Regions from separate parts of the Burkholderia sp. BCC1972 genome, predicted to be linked through region 3. Evidence: riboswitches for the same ligand, from Rfam matches in the RefSeq annotation. Region 3 holds a riboswitch; each other region holds the start of a gene.
What was found. Region 3 has a riboswitch for cobalamin ahead of U5798_RS31530 (CbtB domain-containing protein). Riboswitches for the same ligand answer to the same signal wherever they lie in the genome.
Positions count from the first base shown of each region.

Region 1 (7,492 bases), on a different contig from region 3:
GGCATGCTGTGCATTCAGCGCAGCCTGAGCCGCGGTTTTCAGGCAGGGTTCGCGACGGGCATCGGTGCCGCGTGCGCCGATGCGATCTACGGCCTGCTCGGCGCGCTGGGTATCGCGGGCATCGTCACCGCATTCCCGATGCTGACCGTCGCCCTCAAGATCGCCGGCGGCGCGTTCCTCGTGTGGCTTGCGTGGTCCATCGCGCGCCAGCCGCCGGCCGCGTCGGCGCCGCAGCGCGACCTGCCGCGCACGACCATCCTGCGCGACTTCCTGACGACGTTCGGCCTGACGTTGTCGAACCCGATGACGATCCTGTCGTTCGTCGGGATTTTCGCGGCCCTCGGCCCGCTGTCGGGTTCACACGAAGGGGCGATGCAGCCGGCGGTCGAATGGATGGTCGCCGGCGTGTTCGTCGGTTCGGCAACCTGGTGGCTGTGCCTGAGCGGCGCGACGGCCGCGCTGCGCACGAGGATGTCGTTCGCGTTCATGCACCGGTTGTCGCGCGTGTCGGCCGCCGTCATCGCGGCATTCGGCGTGATCCAGCTGGCCGCGGGCGTGCGCGGCCTTGTCTAGTACCCCAACGCTGGCGCCAAGGCGCTGGCCCGTCAGAACGTATAACTGACCTTCCCGAACGCAGTCCGCCCGAGCGTGTTGTAGCCGTACGCGGTCATGAATTGCCGGTCGAACAGGTTCGACAGCGTGGCCGACACCGTCAGGTGCGAATTGATCCGGTACGACGCGCGCAGGTTCACGGTCAGGTACGACGGCAGGTACGTCGCGTTGACCGGATCGTCGAACGTCGTACCGCCGTAGTTCAGCGCCGCCCCCGTGCTGAGCGCGTGCAGGTGCAGTTCGTCCCACGTGTGGTCCACGTTCAGGCTGACCGTCTGGCGCGGCCGGCGGTTCAGCCAGCTGTCATGGGTCTCGTCCTGCGGATTCAGTATGCCGATCGCGACGCTCACCGGCGTGTAGCGGCCGATCGTCCCCTTGTACGACAGGTCGATTCCGCGGATATGCGCGCGGCCGATGTTCATCGGCGAATACGTCGCCGGGTTGTAGGCGATCAGGTTGCTGACGCGCGTGTCGTAGATCGCCGCGGAAAACGTGCCGTACGACGTGTTCGCGTCGAGCGCGGCCTCGACCGACGTGCTGCGTTCCGGGCTGAGGTTCGGATTGCCGTAGCCGGGGTAGTACAGGTCGTTGAAACTCGGCAGGCGGAAGGCATTGCCGTACGACACGCGAGCCGTGTAGACCGGCGTGATCGCCCACGACAGCGCGGCATTGCCGGTGTTCACGCCTTGTCCGGCGATGATCTCGCGACGCCCCGCGAGGAACAGCGTCACGCTGCCGAGCGTGGCCGACTGGTGCAGCGAGAACGCGGAGTCGTTGCGCGTCGGAATGCCGCCGGGTGCATCGACCGGCAGGAACGCCTGTTCGCGCGTGAAATCGTACGCGAGCTTGCTCTCGCCCGACAGCGGCAGGCCGAACAGGTGGAATCCGCGCGCCTGATGGGTCAGCGACGTCGACGTGCTGATGCGCTGCGAATCGATCTGGCCGGTCGGGATGGCCGGATCGCTCGCATAGAGGAACTGGCGATCGTTCGCATAACCGAACGACTGGTCGAACTGCGTGTCGGGCGTGATGTCGAGATGGAACGCGAGCCCGGTCGTCAGCTGGTGATCGAGCTCGCGGTTCGCATAGCCGCTGTTGTCGAAGGACAGGTCGGAGCGGTGATAGAGCGCGAACGTCGAGATCGACCAGTTGTCGCGCGCGTAGCCGAGGCGCGCATCGAGATCCTGCGCGTGATACGGATTGCGGCCGTCCTCGTGATACGGCAGGACGGGCCGCGTCGAATCGATGCCGGCCGTGTTGTACGCGTGCAGGCCGAGCGAGTAGGTGAGCCCGCCGAGCGCGGCGAGCGGGCCGGTCGACGGCACCGTACCCGACGTGCGCAGCTGCGTGTCGAAGGTCTTGTTCGACCCGCCGCCGAACGACACGATGGTCTGGTTCGGCTGGTTCGACGAGCGGCGCGTGAACAGCTGCACGACACCGCCCATCGCGTTGGCGCCGAACGACGCGGCGGCCGGCCCCGAAATCACCTCGACCCGTTCGAACGCATCCGTCGGCAGGTCGGCCCACGGCGCGATGCCGGTGGTCGGCGAGCCGATCCGGATGCCGTCGATGAACACGGCGACCTGGCTCGCCGACGAGCCCCGGATGCTGACCGATGCGGACGAGCCGGGGCCGCCGGTTTGCGACACGGTCACGCCGGGCAGCGTCGCGAGTGCCTGCGTGATGCTCGGGTCGCTCGGCGACAGCCGGTCGAGATCGGTTCGCGTGAGGACCTGGGTCGACGCATAGCGTCCGTCGAACGATTCGGGCAGGCGACGCGTGTCGGTCACGCTGATCGTCGGCAGGTCGGCGCTTTCCGCTGGCTGGGCGGATTGGGGGAGCGCGGTGTCGCCGGCGGCATGGGCGATCGGAGCAAGCAGCGCGGTGGCGGCGGACGTGGCGAGCAGGTAGCGAATGTTCATGAGACAGCGGGAGAAAGCGTGTTGCGCGTACGGCGATCGTGAGCGGACGGCGGGCAGGTTGCGCACAGCGACGGCGTGTCGGTGCGACGCTTCCGGCACGGAAGCGGATTCGGGAACGAAGGACATCTGACGGATCCTGAGGTCGGGACGTCCATGCAACGGGCGACCGCCAACGGCGGCGCCTGGCGCATCGGGACACCCCGCCCGGTGCGGCTGCTGGACCTCGGGTCGATGGCAGGTCTCCTGGCTCGCGGGTCGTCATCCGTGCAGGCCTTCCCGGTTTCCCAGTGGCATGCAGAGGCACGGATTCGCCGCTCACAGTTGCGGGGGCAGCCGCAGATTCGAGGCATTGCCCCTCCTGCGTTCCCTTTTGATCCCATCCCTGGGAACCATCAGCGCGCAAGGGTAATGGCGTGCGCTCGGGCGCGTCAATTGCCGCGCCGTGCGGGGATGCGAAAAAACGTCATTACCCGGCCATCGCTTTCCGAATCCTTTCCGTCATGCGTCGATGCCGTGTTTATCGTCTGATGAATGGGGCGCGCGCGAACGCGCGCCGGAACGCCGCCTCGCCGACGAAGCCGCGCGTCGCCAGTTTTCCGCTCGAACAGGCGGCCCGCGCACTCGATCTCGTTCAAACGGGCGAGGCGAAAACCAGGCTCGTGCCGCATGTTGCGGATATCGCGGGCCGAACAACACGCATCGAAACGACTGGAGACATCATGACCGACACCCCAGCCCCGATCCTGGCCGGCAAGTGCACGTTCGCGCTGTGCAGCCTGCCGGCGCGCGAGCGCACGGGCCTCGTCACGCACAGCCTGCATTTCCCGCTCGCGCAGCCACGCGCGGCGCGCTCGCTCGACGGCCGCACGCCGCTGCCGCCGCCGGTGATTCCCGCATACGCGCATTCTCTCCTCGACCCCACAGGACTCTGACTGACATGACGAATTCGATTCGCTTCGACGGCGGCACCGCCGTGATCACCGGCGCGGCCAGCGGCATCGGCAGCGGGCTGGCACGCCATGCGGCCGCGCTCGGCATGCGCGTCGTGCTGGCCGATCTCGATCCGGCGAAGCTCGATGCGTTCGCCGCGACGCTCGATACCGACGTGCTGTGCGTGCCGACCGACGTCAGCCGGCCGGAAGCCGTCGACGCGCTGGCCGAAGCCGCGTGGCGGCGTTTCGGCGGCGTCGACCTGCTGTTCAACAACGCGGGCGTGATGGCGACGGGCTTCAGCTGGGAAATCACGCCGGAACGCTTCGAGCGCAGCTTCGCGATCAACGTGCACGGCGTGCTGAACGGAGTCCGCAGCTTCGTGCCGCGGATGCTCGAGCGCAATATGCCGGCGCGGGTCGTGAACACCGCATCGGTCGGCGGCTTCCTGCCGAGCCCGCTGATGTCGCCGTATTCTGCGACGAAGTTCGCGGTGGTCGCACTGACCGAGTCGCTATATGGAGAACTGAAGATGCTCGGCGCGCCGGTCGGCGTATCGCTGCTCGCGCCGGGGCCCGTGCAGTCGGGCATCTTCAACGATCCGTTCGGCGCCGCGCACGACCGGCCCGAGGTGCGCGGTTTCGTCGACACGATGCGCGCGATGCTGAACGCACACGGGCTCACGCCCGACGCGTTTGCCGAACGGGTGTTCGACGGCATCCGCGCAGGGCGCTACTGGCTGATTCCGCAACCGGAGACGATCGACGGCGCGCTGCAGCGGCGTACCGGCGACATTCTTGCTGCGCGCGATCCGTCGCTGCCGTCGTTCTGAATGCCGGCGGGACCGGGCGCGGCAGCAGTGCCCGGCGCGCGCCGTTACATGTGCGTGCCGGCGTGCGAGCGGCCGCCCGGGTCGCCGCCGCGATCGGGCGGCGAATTGTTCTGATCGATCTTCGCGAGCACGAAGCCGGCGTGCGGCAGCGCGCCGGGCGAGCGGCGCATCGCCTGCGCGACGGCGTCGTGCGGCGATGCGGCGGGGAAACCGGAGGACGTCGCGCCCGGTTGAGCGAACGCCGAAAGGGAGGCGGCCGCCAGGGCGGCGGCGACGATCGCGTGCGTGTTCATGGTGGCTCCTTCACGACTGACTGCGGGACAACGTAATCAGTCTAGGGCGCGGAACTTAACGCGACGTGAAGGCGCAATGACGCACGGATTACAGGATATTCATGTACGCCGCGCGCGTCAGGCCGGCGTCGATACCAGCGCGCAGAAGTTCTCGAGATCGACGTTGCCGCCGCTGATCACGACGCCGACGCGCTTGCCCTGCAGCGCGTCCTTCATCCGCCGCACGGCGGCGAACGACAGGCAGCCGGTCGGCTCGACGACAATCTTCATACGCGTGGCGAAGAAGCGCATGCAGTCGACCAGTTCCGCGTCGGTCGCGGTCAGGATGTCGTCGACATCGCGGCGAATGATCGGGAACGTCAGGTTGCCGAGGTACTGCGTCTGCGCGCCGTCGGCGATCGTACGCGGCGTGTCGATCCGGACGATCGCGCCGGACCGGAACGATTGCTGGCCGTCGTTACCGGCTTCGGGCTCGACGCCGTACAGCTTCGCGTGCGGCGACAGCGCGCGCGTGGCGAGCGCGGTGCCCGACAGCAGGCCGCCGCCGCCGAGCGGCGCGAACACCGCGTCGAGCGGGCCGACTTCGTCGAACAGTTCCTTGGCCGCCGTGCCCTGGCCGGCGATCACGTCCGCGTGGTCGTAGGGCGGGATCAGCGTGAGCCCGTGCTGCTCCGCGAGATCGCGGCCGATCTGCTCGCGGTCCTCGGTGTAGCGGTCGTAGGTCACGACGTTGCCGCCGTAGCCGCGTGTCGCGGCCATCTTCGCGGCCGGTGCGTCCTGCGGCATCACGATCGTCGCCGGAATGCCGAGGATGCGTGCCGACAACGCGATCGCCTGTGCATGGTTGCCGGACGAGAACGCGACGACGCCGTGGCGGCGCTGTTCGGCGTTGAAACGCGACAGCGCGTTGAACGCGCCGCGGAACTTGAATGCGCCCATGCGCTGCAGGTTCTCGCACTTGAAGAACACCTGCGCGCCGAGTGCCTCGTCGACCGTTCTCGACGTCAGCACCGGCGTGCGGTGCGCATGGCCTTCGAGCCGGGCCGCGGCGGCGGCGACGTCGTCGTACGTGGGGAGAGTCGGAGCGTTCATGGTGGGTCGTGAGTCGGAAAGATCAGTCAACTGGGAAGAAGCCGCGCGCGTATGGCTTCTACTTCGCATCGTTGTAGACGGTCGCGCGCGAGACGCCGAGATGCTGCGACACGATTTCCATCGCGCGGCGCACCTCGAGGAAGCCGTCGGCCTTGAGTGTTTGCAGCAACTCGCGGCGCTGGTCGGTCTTCAACTCGCGCGGCGTCGTCGCGAGGCGCGTCGCGAACGCGTCGATGCGCTGCCGGATCGCGTCGGCGCCGGCCGGGTCGAGCGTCTCGACGATGGCCTCGCCGTCGGTGCGGCAGAACTGGTTCAGCATGCCCTGGAAGCCGCGGAACAACGTAACGTCGGCGTTCAGGCACAGCGCGGCGACGTAGCGCCCGGTCGAATCCTTGATGCCGATCGACGTGCTTTTCGCGGTGCGGCCGTCGGCGAAGCGGTTCGGGTAGTTCGCGAGCACCTGCGGGAAATCGTCGTCGGCGATGCGGGCGAGGCCGAGTTCGGTCGCCGGATCGCCGACCGCGCGCCCGGACAGGTTGTTGTGGATCGCGAGGATCGCGTGTTCCGGCGTGCGCAGGTCGTGCACGACGACTTCGGTGAACGGCGCGAACATCTCGCCGAGCCCTTCGGCGATGCGCTGCACCTGTTCGATCAGCGACGCCTGCTCGGACGGCGGCGGGGTGCGGTGCGTGGTCATGCGCTTTCCTGCGGGGACGGCGCGTCGGTCGTTTCCGGCCGCGTGATGTCGGCCAGCAACGGCTGCGCGATCCGCACGTAGTCGGCCGAGTCGAGCACGACCGAGCGGTCGAGGCGGCCCGCGTTGAATGCGATCTCGGCGTTGCGTTCGACCAGTGCGGGATCGACGACGAGCGTCACGTTCGCGTCGAACACGAACGGCGGCACGGCGCCCATCACGCAGCGCGTGACGGCGGCCGCGACGTCGGGCGATGCGAGCGTCGCCTTGCGGCGGCCCACGGCATCGGCAACCTTGCGGAAATCGATCTTCAGGTGGCCGGGGATCACGGCGAGCGCGGTGGTGTCGCCACCGTCCTTGAACGTGCAGAGCATCGCCTTCGCCCCTTGTTCGGGGCGTGTGCCGCGGATCGCGGCGATCACGTCGGATTTGCCTTCCGCCGGATGTTCGAGCACGCGGAATCGCGCACCGGACGTATTCAGCAGATGGCAAAGCGTGTCGAAAACGGGAGAGTCGTTCATGTCGCTCCGGCCAGGAGGGGGCGCACGCAGTGCACGGGAAGCGGGCGTGCTGCTCGCTATCGATGAATTGTCCAAGTATAGACGTTTTGTCATGTGATGTGGCAAAAGCAGAGGCTGTCGCGCCCGGCTTTTCTCCAACTGCGAAAGGGCTTTTCACATTGCGAAACTCGCGGGAAATTCCTGCCGCGTCGTCTTTCCGCCGCTTGAAAAGTTGTTTTGCATCGCAAAATCGATTGGCTATCTCATTGAAAAACAAGAGGAATTTATATCTTATGTCTTATATAAGAGTTGATCGACGGCGGGCTCGACAGGATTAATATTGAGTCCATGCAGTTCGCTTCGTCACACGGGGCGGGCACGCTGAACCCTTTACTCAAATGCGCTTCGTTCCCAGGAGATCGACATGTCCCAGTACCAAGACGACATCAAGGCAGTGGCTGGCTTGAAGGAAAACCACGGCACCGCGTGGAATGCCATCAGCCCCGAGTACGCCGCTCGCATGCGTGCCCAGAACAAGTTCAAGACCGGCCTTGACATCGCGAAGTACACCGCGAAGATCATGCGTGCCGACATGGCCGCGTACGACGCCGATCCGG
Region 1 covers NZ_CAJPGH010000025.1:106,353-113,844, reverse strand. Annotated here, with positions in the region: gene U5798_RS28820 (LysE family translocator) at 1-573, shown strand, start outside; gene U5798_RS28815 (TonB-dependent receptor domain-containing protein) at 606-2,534, opposite strand; cobalamin riboswitch at 2,750-2,943, opposite strand; gene U5798_RS28810 (hypothetical protein) at 3,254-3,466, shown strand; gene U5798_RS28805 (SDR family NAD(P)-dependent oxidoreductase) at 3,472-4,296, shown strand; gene U5798_RS28800 (hypothetical protein) at 4,341-4,589, opposite strand; gene U5798_RS28795 (threo-3-hydroxy-L-aspartate ammonia-lyase) at 4,707-5,681, opposite strand; gene U5798_RS28790 (transcriptional regulator) at 5,740-6,378, opposite strand; gene U5798_RS28785 (YbaK/prolyl-tRNA synthetase associated domain-containing protein) at 6,375-6,896, opposite strand; gene U5798_RS28780 (isocitrate lyase) at 7,300-7,492, shown strand, end outside.
Region 1: another riboswitch for cobalamin. It lies ahead of U5798_RS28815 (TonB-dependent receptor domain-containing protein); the one in region 3 lies ahead of U5798_RS31530 (CbtB domain-containing protein).

Region 2 (7,492 bases), on a different contig from region 3:
TCGCGGGCGGGGTCGTCATCCTTGCCATTTTTCCCCCGGCACGACGAGCAGCGAGAAATACGGCGATGCCATCGGGTCGACTTCGTCGAGCGGCACGATGCGCTGGTTCGCCATCGTCGCGCGCTCGACGTACAGCGCGCGTTTCGCGAGCCCGAGTTCGTCGAGCACGCGCCGCACCTTGTCGAAATTGCGGCCGAGCTTCATCACGACGGCCGCGTCGGCCCGTGCGAGCCGCTCGCGCAGCTCGGGTTCGGGCAGCACGCCGGACAGCACCGACAGGCTCTGGTTGCGATAGACGAGCGGCTGGCCGAGCACGGCCGTGCCGCCGAGCATCGCGCACACGCCCGGGATCACCTCGGTGTCGTAGCGTGGCGCGAGGCGGTCGTGCAGGTACATGTACGAGCCGTAGAAGAACGGGTCGCCTTCGCAGATCACCGCGACGTCGCGGCCTGCATCGAGATGCGCCGCGACGATTTCGGCGGCCGTATCGTAGAAGTCGGCGATCACCGTCTCGTAGCAGAGCGGCGGCGGCAGCGCCTCGGTCGTCACCGGATAGATGAGCGGCAGTTGCGTCTGCCCGTCGAGCAGGTGCGCTTCGACGATGCCGTACGCATTGCCTTTCTTGCCCTTCGCGACGAAATACGCGACCACCGGCGCCGCCTGCAGCACGCGCAACGCCTTGATCGTCATCAGTTCAGGATCGCCGGGGCCGACGCCGACCCCGAACAGCCGTCCGCGCGCGGTCGTCACTCGACCTCCGTCGCGAGTGCATTGACCGCGGCGGCGGCCATCGCGCTGCCGCCGCGCCGGCCGAGCAGCGCGACGTACGGCACGCCGCGGCTGTCGGCATCGAGCATCGCCTTCGATTCGGCCGCACCGATGAAGCCCACCGGAAAACCGAGGATCAGCGCGGGGCGCGGCGCGCCGGCATCGATCATGTCGAGCAGGTGGAACAGCGCGGTCGGCGCATTGCCGATCACGACGACGCTGCCCGCGAGATGGGGGCGCCACAGCTCGAGCGCGGCGGCCGAGCGCGTGTTGCCGAGATGGCGCGCGAGATCGGGCACCTCGGGCTCGCCGAGCGTGCAGATCACGCGGTTGGCCGCAGGCAGCCGTGCGCGCGTGATGCCTTCGGCGACCATCCGCGCATCGCACAGGATCGGCGCGCCGGCCGCGAGCGCCGTACGGCCCGCCGTGCCCGCGCCGGCCGAGAAGCGCAGGTCGTAGACGACATCGACCATCCCGCACGCATGGATCACGCGCACCGCGAGTTTCTCGAGGTCGGGCGGAACCTGCGACAGGTCGGCCTCGGCGCGGATCGTCGCGAACGACTGGCGGTAGATTTCCTGCCCGTCGCGAATGTAGTCAAGCATCGGTGGTGTCCTGGCTGTGCCGCGCGCCCGTCAAACGGGCCGCGGCCTGGTCAATCGTCAGATGGCGCGCGAGCGGGGCGCCGAGGCCCTCGGCCGCGTCGCGCCGGTAAAGGTCGTAATGCGCGGGCGCTACTGCAACGAGCGTGTGCGTCGCGGGATGCGGCAGCGCGCAGTGGCGTTCGCACCCGGTCAGGTGCACGTCGACCGGCTGGCCGATGCGCGCGGCGAGTGCGAGCGCGTCGCGTTTCGTGTCGGCGCGCGCTTTCGCGCAGCCTGCGCTGCCGGCGCAGGCGACGAGCGTCGCGAGCGGGTCCGTCGGCCGGCACACGAGGCCGATCGACGCGAGCGCGTCGAGCGTGGCCGCTGCGCGTTCGTTCGGCACGCCATGGAGAAACACGCCTTGCCACGGCGTCATCGACAGCGTGCCGTCGCCGCCGGCTTCGGCCAGCGCGGCAAGCTGTTCCAGCTGCGTCGCGTCGAGCCGCCCGAGTATGCATTGCGCGCCGACGTTGCAGCGGGCCGGATCAAGCGACGGGCGTACGCCGAAACGCAGCTTCGGGTCGGCACTCGTGCGCCGCCAGCCGGCGAGCGCGGGATCGGCCGTGAGCGGGAAGGGCAGGCCGTGCTGCGCGTGATCTAACAACGCACGTTCGCCGGCTGTCGCGAGCACGGCGCGCATCCGCGTGACATCGGCCGGCGCGAGATCGAGGAACGCGAGCAGCAGCGCGCGGACCAGCGCGACGGCCTGATCGGGCGACACATCGACCGACGCGGGCCGGTCGCCCTCCGCGACGGGCGGGCAACCGGCCAGCCCGGCCGCCATGCGTACCGCGCCGTCCGCGCGGCGCCACGCGGCGAGCCAGATGTCGTGCGGATGATCGAGCGCCGCGACCGATTCGCCGCCATCGAGCAGGATCGAGAATTTCGGCGACAGCTCGCCGCGGCGCGGCTCGCCGGCCAGCATGTCGAGCAGCGGAATGGCGAGCGCGCGGCTGTCGACGAGTGCGGCGGGATCGTGCCCGGCGAGCGGGCTGAGCAGGAGGTTGCGGACGTCGTCGCTCGCGGCGAGCGCGGCCGTATCGGCGCTCGAGCCTGCCGTCGCATCGACGCGCGGGCCGAGCCCCGCGTCGAGCAGGGCGCGCGTCAGCGCATCGGCGGCGCCGTCGCGAATGCCGCGCAACTGGAGATTCGCGCGATTGGTCGCGTCGATCGCGCCGGAGCCGTATTGGCGTGCTGCATCGGCAATCGCGCGCGCCTGGCGCGCATCGAGCCGGCCGCCCGGCAGCTTGATCCGGCACAGCCCGCCGTCGGCGGCCGCGACCACGCGCACGAGCCCCGGGCAAGCCGACGGGCGCACGACGGGCGACGCAGGAATCGAATCGGGGGCGGAACTCAACGGGATACCGGGACAGTGTCGCGCCGCGGCCAACGCATCGGTACACCCCGCCCGACGCCGACTGGCACGCACGCACTTTCTGGCCGGCAGGTCTCCTGGCTGACAGGTCGGCGCCGGCTCCCGGCCTTCCCGGTGAAACCAGTGGCATGAGGGGGAGATCGGCTCGCTGTCTACAGTTGCGGGGGCAGCCACAGCGGCGCGCGGCGCGCCCTGTGTTCCCTCTTCGGCCCCGAAGGGCACCGGCGAACGAACGGCCGTAGGATACCCGATTTCGACCGCGATTCGCGACCGGATGGCCGTTTGCGGCGGGCGAAACGGGCAGCGGCCGTGCGCCGGCGGGCCGGCAGATGAAACGCGGGAGGGAACACGGTACCATGCCGTTCTTTGCAATGCGGACGGCGGCGCCGGCGCTTTCGCGGCCGGGCGGCGACACGATGGAATCGAACGATGGGGAAGAGTGCATGACGGCGTGGCTGACGGTAGTGGGCATCGGCGACGACGGTTACGCGGGGCTCGGCCGCAGCGCACGGCGCGCGCTGCTCGACGCGACGCTCGTGGTCGGCGCGAAGCGGCATCTCGACATGCTGCCCGCGCGGCTGCCGGCCGCGCGCGAAGCGTGGCCGTCGCCGTTCGACCTGGCGGGCGTGCTCGCGCGGCGCCCGTCGCCCGTGTGCGTGCTCGCGAGCGGCGACCCGATGCTGTTCGGCGTCGGCGCGACGCTCGCGCGCCAGCTTTCCCCCGACGAATGGCGCGCGCTGCCCGCGCCATCGTCGCTGTCGCTCGCGGCCGCGCGCCTCGGCTGGACGCTGCAGGACGTCGGCGCGGTCTCGCTCGTCGGCCGTCCGCTCGCGACGCTCGCGCGGCATCTGCTGCCGGGCCGGCGCCTGTTCGTGCTGAGCGCCGACGGCCGCACGCCGGCCGCCGTCGCGGCCGAACTCGCCGCGCGCGGTTTCGGGCCGACGCGCCTCAGCGTGTTCGAACATCTGGGCGGCCCGCTCGAGCGGCGTCTCGACGGCCTCGCGCAGGACTGGACCGTCGCCGAAACGGCCGCGCTCAACCTGATCGCGCTCGACTGCCAGGCCGGCCCCGACGCGCCGCGTCGCGCACTCACGCCCGGCCTGCCCGACGACGCCTATCGTCACGACGGCCAGCTCACCAAGCGCGACCTGCGCGCGATGACGCTCGGCCGCCTCGCGCCCGCGCCCGGCGAGCTGCTGTGGGACGTCGGCGCGGGCAGCGGCTCGATCGGCATCGAATGGATGCGCGCGCATCCGTCCTGCCAGGCGATCGCGATCGAAGCGCATGCGGAACGGCAGCGCTTCATCGAGCACAACCGCGACGCGCTCGGCGTGCCGGGCCTGCAGCTCGTCGCGGGTCGTGCGCCCGATGCGCTTGCCGGGCTTGCCACGCCCGACGCGATCTTCATCGGCGGCGGAGCAACGGCGCCCGGCGTGCTCGACGCGTGCTGGGCGTCGCTGAAACCCGGCGGCCGGCTGGTCGCGAACGCGGTCACGCTGCAGGGCGAGCTGGCGCTCGCCGCGTGGCGCGACGCGCACGGCGGCACGCTCACGCGCGTGTCGCTCGCGCATGCCGAACCGCTCGGCCGCTTCGACACGTGGCGCCAGCCGCTGCCCGTCACGCTGTACGACGTGCGCAAGCCCGACGCGGCCGAGATGGCCGATGCGATCGACGCGGCCGGGTCACTGAGCCCGGCGAACCCGGCAAACGCCACGGACGCGTGATGCGCGACGAAACCCCCGAACAGCCCGCGCCGCTACGGTTCGGCTATACGACCGGCAGCTGCGCGACCGCGACGTCGCTCGCGGCGGCCCGGCTGCTGCTCGCGGGCCACGCGGACGACGCGGTCGAGATCGTGCTGCCGAAAGGGCAGCGCGTGATGATGCGGCTCGCGTTCTGCCGGACCACGGCCGACGGCGCCGAAGCCGGCACGATCAAGGACGCCGGCGACGATCCGGACGTCACGCACGGTGCGCTGATCGTCGCGCGCGTCGCGCTCGCAGCCGCGCCGGGCGTGCGTTTTCACGCGGGGCCCGGCGTCGGCACGGTCACGCGCGCGGGGCTGACGCTGCCGGTCGGCGAACCGGCGATCAATCCGGTGCCGCGCCAGATGATGACGACGCACCTGGAAGCGCTGGCGGCCGAACAAGGCTACGCAGGCGGCTTCGACGTGACGATCGGCGTCGAAGGCGGCGAGGCGCTCGCGCTGAAGACGATGAACCCGCGCCTGGGGATCGTCGGCGGGCTGTCGATCCTCGGCACGACCGGCATCGTGCGGCCGTTCTCGTGTTCGGCCTATATCGCGTCGATCCACCAGGGTATCGATGTCGCCCGCGCAAACGGCATCGCGCATATCGCCGCGTGCACGGGCAACGCAAGCGAGGACGCGATGCGCGCGCACTACCACCTGCCCGACATGGCGCTGATCGAGATGGGCGATTTCGCGGGCGCGGTACTCAAGCACCTGCGGCGCGCACCGGTCGCGCGGCTGTCGATGTGCGGCGGCTTCGGCAAGCTCAGCAAGCTCGCGGCCGGCCACCTCGACCTGCACAGCCGCCATTCGAGCATCGACCTGCCGCTGCTCGCGCAATGGGCGGCCGAAGCCGGCGCGAGCGATGCGCTGCAGGCCGCGATGCGCGCCGCGAACACGAGCCAGGAAGCGCTGAAGCTGGCACGGGCCGACGGCGTGCCGCTCGGCGATCTCGTCTGCGCGCAGGCGCTGCGCGTCGCACGCGACATCGTGCCGCCGTCGGTCGCCGTCGAAATGTTCGCGATCGACCGCCAGGGCCGCTTCGTCGGGGAAGCGCGATGAGCGCGCGCATCCTGCTGCTCGGCGGCACCGGCGATGCGCTGAAGATTGCACGCGCGCTCGGCCCGCATCACGTGTACAGCCTGGCCGGACTCGGCAAGGTGCCCGACGACCTGCGCTGCGACGTGCGCGTCGGCGGCTTCGGCGGCGCCGCCGGGCTGGCCGCCTATCTGCGCGATGCCGGCATCGGCCTCGTGATCGACGCAACGCATCCGTATGCCGCGCAAATCAGCGCGAACGCCGCTGCCGCGACCCGCGACGCGGGCGTGCCGCTCTGGGCGCTGCGCCGCGCGCCCTGGACGCCGCAACCGGGCGACGACTGGCGGATGGTCGCCGACTGGGCCGGCATCGAAGCCGCGCTGGCGCCGTTCAGGCGGCCGCTGTTCACGCTCGGCCGCGCACCGCTCGCGCACCTCGACACGATCCCGCCGCACCAGTTCTGGCTCGTGCGCTGCCTCGACGCGCACCCCGGCAACGCGCAGGCGCAGATCATCGCCACGCGCGGGCCGTTCACGCTCGACAGCGAGCGTGCGCTGTTCGCGCTGACGGGCATCGACGTCGTCGTCAGCAAGAACAGCGGCGGCGCGGCCACCGAGGCCAAGCTCGATGTCGCACGCGAACGCAGGCTGCCGGTCGTGATGCTGCGGCGGCCGCCGCTGCCCGATGCCGACCGCGCGTTCGACTCGGTCGCGGCACTGCTCGACGCACTCGATCCGGCCGCGCGCGCATGACGCGGCGCGGCGGATCATCCAAAGAATTGACGGAGAATTTTCGATGACGGTGTATTTCATCGGCGCGGGCCCCGGCGACCCGGAGCTGATCACGGTGAAGGGCCAGCGCCTCGTGCGCACGTGCCCGGTGATCCTGTATGCGGGCTCGCTGGTGCCGGCGGCCGTGCTCGACGGTCATCGCGCGGAGCAGGTCGTCAATACGGCCGAGCTCGACCTCGACGCGATCGTCGCGCTGCTCGCGGCCGCGCATGCGAAAGGGCAGGACGTCGCACGCGTGCATTCGGGCGACCCGTCGCTGTACGGTGCGATCGGCGAGCAGATCCGCCGGCTGAAGGCACTCGGGATTCCCTACGAAATCGTGCCGGGCGTGACGGCCACGGCTGCGTGCGCGGCGACGCTCGGCGTCGAGCTGACGCTGCCCGGCGTCGCGCAGACGGTGATCCTCACGCGCTTCGCGGGCAAGACGACGATGCCGGAAGGCGAAACACTCGGCTCGCTCGCCGCGCACCGCGCGACGCTCGCGATCCATCTCGGCGTGCGCCATCTCGCGCGCATCGTCGACGAGGTGCTGCCGCATTACGGCGCGGACTGCCCGGTCGCGGTGATCTATCGCGCAAGCTGGCCGGACGAGGAGCGCGTGACGGGTACGCTCGCGGACATCGCCGGCAAGGTGCAGGGCACGCAGATCGAGCGCACCGCGCTGATCCTGATCGGACGCGTGCTCGACGCCGAAGGGTTCGCGGATTCGACGCTGTACGCGAGCGCCGGCTGATCACGCGCGCGCCGGCCCGGGCGCGGCGTGCCGTTCGCGCAAGTGTGTGTAGAGCGCCGCGCCGATCGTGATCGCGCCGCCGACGAAATAGACCGGCGATGCCGATTCGCCGAGGATCAGGATCGAAGCGGCGATACCGACGACGGGAATCAGGTTGAGCACGACCACGCTCCAGTACGACGGGTTGTCGCGTGCGCCGTGAAAATAGAACAGGAACGCGAGCGTGAACTGCAGCACGCCGATCGCGAGCGCGGGCCACACGGCCGACCATGGCGGCAGGCGGTGCAGCCCATGGCTGCCGTCCGCGTCGACGCCCAGCAGTACGAGCGCGAGCACCAACGAACCAACCTGCTGGATCAGCAGCATCGCCGTCGCGGAAGGGATCGTCACGGC
Region 2 covers NZ_CAJPGH010000015.1:38,714-46,205, reverse strand. Annotated here, with positions in the region: gene cobJ (precorrin-3B C(17)-methyltransferase) at 1-19, opposite strand, end outside; gene U5798_RS21390 (precorrin-2 C(20)-methyltransferase) at 16-750, opposite strand; gene U5798_RS21385 (precorrin-8X methylmutase) at 747-1,373, opposite strand; gene cobG (precorrin-3B synthase) at 1,366-2,730, opposite strand; cobalamin riboswitch at 2,837-3,028, opposite strand; gene cbiE (precorrin-6y C5,15-methyltransferase (decarboxylating) subunit CbiE) at 3,231-4,511, shown strand; gene U5798_RS21370 (cobalt-precorrin-5B (C(1))-methyltransferase) at 4,511-5,599, shown strand; gene U5798_RS21365 (cobalt-precorrin-6A reductase) at 5,596-6,327, shown strand; gene cobM (precorrin-4 C(11)-methyltransferase) at 6,371-7,099, shown strand; gene U5798_RS21355 (DMT family transporter) at 7,100-7,492, opposite strand, start outside.
Region 2: another riboswitch for cobalamin. It lies ahead of cobG (precorrin-3B synthase); the one in region 3 lies ahead of U5798_RS31530 (CbtB domain-containing protein).

Region 3 (7,492 bases):
GGCTGCGACGTATCAGTGCGGAAAGGTGGAAAGGCGGGCAGGCGGAGAAGCGGAGAAGCGAATCTTCCACGACAGGCAGCCAGCGCACACCGGCCACCCGTCGCAACGCGAATCAAGCCATCGACCGGAACAACCAGTAGAGCGCGCCGGCAAGCACGATCGACGCCGGCAGCGTCAGCACCCACGCGAGCACGAGGCTGCGCACCGTACCCCATTGCAGCCCTGACCCGTTCGCCGCCATCGTGCCCGCGACACCCGACGACAGCACGTGGGTCGTCGACACCGGCAGCCCGTACACGTCGGCGGCGCCGATCGTCAGCATCGCGACGAGTTCGGCCGATGCGCCCTGTCCGTAGGTCAGATGCTGCTTGCCGATTTTCTCGCCGACGGTCACGACGATCCGCTTCCAGCCGACCATCGTGCCGAGGCCCAGCGCGATCGCGACGGCAACCTTCACCCACGTCGGAATGAATTTGGTCGCGTGGTCGAGCTGCTTGCGATAGTTGTCGATCGCAAGCTTGTCGTCGGCGGCGAACGCGGGCTGGCCCGACTTCTCGATCAGGCGGATTGCTTCGGACACCAGATACATCGTGTTGCGCACGTTGTCGACGTCGCGCTGCGGCACGGCGGCCATCGACCCCGACGCGCCGACTGCCGTCGCGAGCGATGTCGACAGCTGCTGCACGGCCGGCAGCACGGCAGGCGTCAGTTCACGGCGCTGCACGTAGTGTTCGACGTCGGCGCGCGGGTTCGTGGACGGCGCGACGCCGTTCGTGTACTTGCCGAACGTCGCGGCCGCCTGGTTCGCGACGGCCACGAAGGTCTGCGATTCGGCCGGCGTGACGGCCTTGTTCAACGCATACGCGGTCGGCACCGTGCCGATCAGGATCAGCATGATGAGGCCCATCCCTTTCTGCCCGTCGTTCGAGCCGTGCGCAAACGACACGCCCGTGCAGGTCAGGATCAGCAGGCAGCGAATCCAGAACGGCGGCGGCTGATCCTTCGGCGGTTCCTTGTACAGCTCGGGAATCCGCACAAGCGTCTTCAGCACGAGCAGCAGCAGTGCCGCGCACAGGAAGCCGACGATCGGCGAGAACAGCAGCGACTTGCCGACGCCGAGCGCCTGGCCCCAGTCGACGCCGCTCGTGCCGGACGGCCCGTGCATCAGCTGGTTCATCAGCCCGACGCCGATGATCGACCCGATCAGCGTATGCGAGCTCGACGACGGCAACCCGAAATACCAGGTCGCGAGGTTCCAGACGATCGCGGCGATCAGCAGCGCGAATACCATCGCGAAGCCCGAGCCGCTGCCGACCTGCAGGATCAGCTCGACCGGCAGCAGTTGCAGGATGCCGAACGCGACGGCGCCGCTCGAGACCATCACGCCGAGGAAGTTCCACATGCCGGACCAGATCACCGCGACGTTCGGCGTCAGCGAGTGCGTATAGATCACGGTGGCGACCGCGTTCGCGGTGTCGTGGAAGCCGTTGACGAATTCGAAGCCGAGCGCGATCAGCAGCGCGGCGCCGAGCAGCAGGTAAGGGAACAGCTTCCCTTCGCGGACCGGCGACAGATCGTCGATCAGGTGCGTGGCGATATAGATCGCGCCGAGCGCGAGCACCAGCAGGAAGACGGCATAGCCGACCTGCCTGGTGCGTTCGACGGAGCCCGAATTGTTCGGTGCGGACGAAGCAGGTTGATTCATGACGGCATCTCGTAAGGGAACCGCGTCCGATCCTATCTGCGGCCAGCAGTCAGTTTGATGACAGTCGGGACCACGAACGGTGTACCTTGCCGATGCGTAAGGAAATTGAAGGCATGCATGTGCAACGCGAGGTACCGGCCCGCATCGTCGTCCACATAGTGAGCGCAATACGGGCTACGCGTTGTCGTCCGTGCTCAACGTCCACCCGTGCGGTGATGCGACGAGCGTCGTGCAGGACAGCGGCGCGATGTCGAGGCGGGTCGCTGTCTTCGAATCCATCCGCAACGCATGCGCGACAGCCGCGCGAACGATCGTCGCATGCGTGACCGCGACGATGTCGCGGTCACGCTGCAGCGCGTTCAACCAGATGCCGACGCGGCGCATGGCGGCGTCGAACGATTCGCCGCCGTGCGGCGACGCTGACGGGTCGCCGATCCACGCATCCAGCTCGTCCGGCAAGTCGCGTGCGAGGTCGTGCAAGCGCCGGCCACGCCAGTTGCCGTAGTCGATGTCGCGCAGCGCGTCGTCAACTTCGGCATGTAGCCCGAGTGCTTCGGCGGTCTGCCGCGCGCAACAGGCAGGGCTGCACAGCACGAGCGAGCCATTAACGCCTGCCCACCGGTCGCGCAGTTCAGCGGCGTCGGCGAGCTCGCGAGCATCGAGCGGATCGTCGTCGGGAAACGTGCCGGTGCGCATCGCCCGGGTCGATGCGTGTGCGATCAGGTGCAGCGAGGCATGCAGGGTCATGGCGGTTTTCGGGGAATCCGGAGCGGGACGCAATCGCCACCGTGCGATCACTTCAATACGCGAACGTTCGCGCGTACAATTCGCCCGATACGAAACGCGGAAGCCGGTGCAATTCCGGCGCGGTCGCGCCACTGTAACCGGGGAATCGATGATCCCGGAAGCCAGACCTGCCTTCGTACCCATTCAACATTTGTCGGGGCGCGAATCCCCTGAGGTGCATCCATGAGTGAAGCAGTGCTGAAGCCGGCGGTCGTGCCGGCACCCATCCCCGTCCGCGAACTGTTGCCGTGGGCCGTGTTCGTCGGCCTGATCCTGTTGCTCGCGCTTTATTTCGTCGGCGCGGAACAGGGCGCGACGTCGCTCGTGCCGGGCATGTACGTCCACGAGTTCGTCCACGACGGCCGCCATCTGCTCGGCTTTCCCTGCCACTGACGCGGAGGCCGTGATGGTCGGAAAGCTGCTCATGCGCGGGATGCTCGCAGGCATCGCCGCAGGCCTCCTCACGTTCGGTTTCGCCAGAATCGTCGGCGAACCGCAAGTCGATCAGGCGATCTCCTTCGAAGAAAAAACCACGGCCGCCAATGGCGAGGCACCGGAGCCCGAACTGGTCAGCCGCCACACGCAGGCGGGCCTCGGGCTGCTGACGGGTGTCGTGACCTACGGCGCGGCATTCGGCGGGCTGTTCTCGCTGGTCTTCGCGTTTGCCTACGGGCGAGGCAGCCGCCTTCCCGCACGGCCGCTGGCCGCGTGGCTCGCGCTGGCGGCGTTCATCGCGCTCGTGATCGTGCCGAACCTCAAGTACCCGGCCAATCCGCCGTCGGTCGGCGATCCCGACACGATCGGCTACCGCACGGGCCTGTTCTTCCTGATGATCGCGATCTCGGTCGCGACGATGGTGTTCTCGGTCAGCGTGCGCCGCCATTTGCTGGCGAAGCTCGGCCAGTGGAACGCGTCGATCGTCGCAGGGCTCGTGTTCGTCGCGATCATCGCGGCCGTGCAGGTCGGGCTGCCGTCGGTCAGCGAGTTGCCGGCCGATTTCCCGGCGGCCGTGCTGTGGAAGTTCCGCGTCGCGGCGATCGGCATGCAGGTGATCATGTGGACGACGATCGGCCTGTTGTTCGGCGCCTGGGTCGAGCGCAGCGAGCGCATCGGCCTGCGCGCTGCCTGACGCGCAGCGCAGCAGAGCGGGGCGCGCCTAGCGCAGCATGCGCGGCGCACTCCCCGTCGATTCGCGCGCCAGCGCGACGAACGCGGCCAGATAGTCGATCGATGCGTCTGCTTCGCGGATGCCGAGGAAGATCTGCTTCGTGATCCCCTTCTTGCCGAGCTTGACCGGCACGACCGCCATCCGGTCTGCATACTCGTCGGCCAGCCATCTCGGCAGCGCGGCCACGCCGCGTTCGCTTGCCACCATCTGCAACATGATGTCGGTCGTCTCGATCGACTTGTGCCGCTTCGGCACGATGCCGGCCGGCGTCAGGAACTGGTTGTAGATGTCGAGCCGGTCGGTCTCGACCGGGTACGTGATCAGGATCTCGTCGGTCAGTTGCTCGGGGGTCACGTAGTCGGCGTTCGCGAACCGGTGCGAGTCGGCGACCACGAGGACCTGCTCGTAGTCGAACACGGGATCGAAGCGCAGCCCCGGCTTGTTCAGCGGATCGGGCGTGACGAGCACGTCGATGTCATAGCCGAACAGCGCGCCGATGCCGCCGAACTGGAAGCGCTGCTTCACGTCCACGTCGACGTCGGGCCAGCGCGACAGGTAGGGCGACACGACCTTCAGCAGCCACTGGTAGCACGGGTGGCACTCCATCCCGATGCGCAGCGTGCCGCGCTCGCCCTTCGCGTACTGCTTCATCCGCTCTTCGGCGAGTTCGAACTGCGGTAGCAGCCGGTTCGCCAGCTTCAGCAGATATTGCCCACCCTGCGTGAGCCGCAGGCCGCGGCCTTCGCGGTCCCAGATCGGCGTGCCGAGCTGCTGCTCGATTTTCCGGACGGTATGGCTGAGCGCCGATTGCGTGAGGTGCAGCGCATGGGCGGCCGCGGTCAGTGAGCCTTGGCGCTCGACTTCACGAATGACGACGAGATGGAATCGTTCCAGCATGGATTTCGCTCGCGCAACGAATGCATGAACAGTTTTAATGGATGAATGAAATAATGCCATTTTATTTCATGGTTTGAAATCCCTATGATGGCTGCCGGATCTTCAATTCTTCTCTGGACGGCAGCTCATGGTGACGACACACAACCTCGGTTTTCCGCGCATCGGCGCGAAGCGCGAACTCAAGTTCGGTCTCGAACGCTACTGGAAGGGCGAGTCGTCGCGTGACGATCTGAAGGCGCTCGGTGCCGAGCTGCGCCAGCGCCACTGGCACGACCAGCGCAACCTCGATCTCACGCCGATCGGCGATTTCGCGTTCTACGACCAGGTGCTCGACATGAGCTTCACGCTCGGCAACCTGCCGAAGCGCGTGCAGGACTTCCATGGCGACGCGCTCGACAACTATTTCCGCGTCGCGCGCGGCCGGTCGGCGCAGTCGGCGGAAGAACACGCGGCATGCTGCGGCGGTGTCGCGGCCGGTGAAATGACGAAGTGGTTCGACACGAACTACCACTACATCGTGCCGGAGTTCCACGCGGACACGAACTTCTCGCTCGACCCGTCGCGCCTGCTGCAGCAACTGGCCGAGGCAAACGCGCAGGGCGTGAACGCGAAGCCCGTGATCCTCGGCCCCGTCACGTACCTGTGGCTCGGCAAGGCGAAGGATGATTCCGATCGCCTCGCGCTGCTGCCGAAGCTGCTGCCCGTGTACGGCGCGCTGCTCGATACGCTGACCGCGCAGGGCGTCGAATGGGTGCAGATCGACGAACCGATCCTCGTCACCGAGCTCGACGCTGAATGGCGCCAGGCCTTCCGCACCGCATACGCGGCGCTGGAAACACGCCGCATCAAGCTGCTGCTCGCCACGTATTTCGGCCAGCTTCAGGACAACCTGACGCTCGCGGCGTCGCTGCCGGTCGACGGCCTGCATGTCGACGCGATCAACGCACGCGACGAAATCGACGCGCTGGTGCGCGAGCTGCCGGTCGAGCGCGTGCTGTCGGTGGGCGCGATCAACGGCCGCAACATCTGGAAGACGGACCTGAGCGCGACGCTCGACTGGCTCGAGCCGCTCGCGAAGCAACTGGGTGATCGCCTGTGGCTCGCGCCGTCATGCTCGCTGCTGCACGTGCCGGTCGATCTCGCGAGCGAGGAGAAGCTCGATGCGGAAATCCGCTCGTGGCTCGCGTTCGCGCTGCAGAAGCTCGATGAGCTGAAGGTGCTCGCAACCGCGCTGAACGAAGGCCGCGACAAGGTGGCCGATGCGCTCGCCGCGAACGCCGCCGCGATCGATTCGCGCCGCCGCTCGCCGCGCGTGAACAACCCGGCGGTGAAGGCCGCGATCGCGCGCATCGACGCGCAGCTCGGCAACCGCGTGAGCCCGTATCCGCAGCGTGCGTCGAGGCAGTCGGCGCGATTGAACCTGCCGGCTTTCCCGACGACGACGATCGGCTCGTTCCCGCAGACCGCCGAAATCCGCCAGGCGCGCAGCCAGTTCAAGGCCGGCGCGCTGGACGAAGCCGGCTACCGCAAGGCGATGCAGGCCGAGATCGAGCGCAGCGTCCGCGAACAGGAATCGCTGGAACTCGACGTGCTCGTGCATGGCGAAGCCGAGCGCAACGACATGGTCGAATACTTCGGCGAGCAGCTCGACGGCTACGCGTTCAGCCAGTTCGGCTGGGTGCAGTCGTACGGTTCGCGCTGCGTGAAGCCGCCGATCTTGTTCGGCGACATCAGCCGCCCGAAGGCGATGACGGTCGAATGGATCACGTACGCGCAGTCGCTGACGAACAAGCCGATGAAGGGCATGCTGACGGGCCCCGTGACGATCCTGAACTGGTCGTTCGTGCGCGACGACCAGCCGCGCTCGGTGTCGTGCTACCAGCTCGCGCTCGCGATCCGTGCGGAAGTGCTCGATCTCGAGAAGGCCGGCGTACGCGTGATCCAGATCGACGAGGCCGCGCTGCGCGAAGGGTTGCCGCTGCGCCGTGCGCAGTGGGGCGAGTACCTGAAGTGGGCGGTCGAGTCGTTCCGCATCACCGCGAACGGCGTGCAGGACGATACGCAGATCCACACGCACATGTGCTATTCGGAGTTCAACGACATCATCGCGTCGATCGCCGACATGGATGCGGACGTGATCACGATCGAGACGTCGCGCTCGGACATGGAGCTGCTCGACGCATTCGACGATTTCAAGTATCCGAACGAAATCGGGCCGGGCGTGTACGACATCCATTCGCCGAACATCCCGACTCAGGATCACATCGTCGGCCTGATGAAGAAGGCGGCCGAACGGATTCCGGCGGAACGCCTGTGGGTGAACCCGGATTGCGGCCTGAAGACGCGCCAGTGGGCGGAAGTGATTCCGGCGCTGACGAACATGGTTGCTGCCGCGAAGACATTGCGCAACCAGGTGCAGTAACGCAGCGAGCGCGGTGCGGCGCCGTCGCGACCGGTGACCGGACGGCAAAGAAAACGACCCGCGGAAGCGGGTCGTTTTGCGTCATGCGGGCACTCGCGTTACGCGGTGCGTGCGGCGCGCGGCAGCACGTCGTCCTGCTTGCGCGGCGCACCGGCATCGTCGATGCTGACGCGGCGCGAGATCAGCCACACGCACAGCGACGACAGCACGGCCGCGCTCGTGTACTGGATCGCGAGCGGCCACCATTGCGGCGCGGTGTTCTGCGCGATGATGGTCGCCACCAGCGGCGTGAGGCCGCCGGCAAGCGCGCCGCACACCTGGTACGCGATCGAGATCGCCGTATAGCGGATCCGCGCGACGAAGATGCCGCTCACGAAGCCCGCCACGACCGAGTAGTAACCCGATTCCGCGAGCGTCGCGAGGCCGACGCCGACCGTGATCGACACCGGCGTGCCCATGTGCACGAGCGGCAGCATCAGGAACGGGACGATCGCGGCCCATGCGCCGGTGATCA
Region 3 covers NZ_CAJPGH010000031.1:3,093-10,584, forward strand. Annotated here, with positions in the region: gene U5798_RS31520 (inorganic phosphate transporter) at 113-1,705, opposite strand; gene U5798_RS31525 (histidine phosphatase family protein) at 1,880-2,452, opposite strand; cobalamin riboswitch at 2,499-2,642, shown strand; gene U5798_RS31530 (CbtB domain-containing protein) at 2,675-2,884, shown strand; gene U5798_RS31535 (CbtA family protein) at 2,898-3,620, shown strand; gene U5798_RS31540 (LysR family transcriptional regulator) at 3,648-4,556, opposite strand; gene metE (5-methyltetrahydropteroyltriglutamate--homocysteine S-methyltransferase) at 4,684-6,978, shown strand; gene U5798_RS31550 (MFS transporter) at 7,077-7,492, opposite strand, start outside.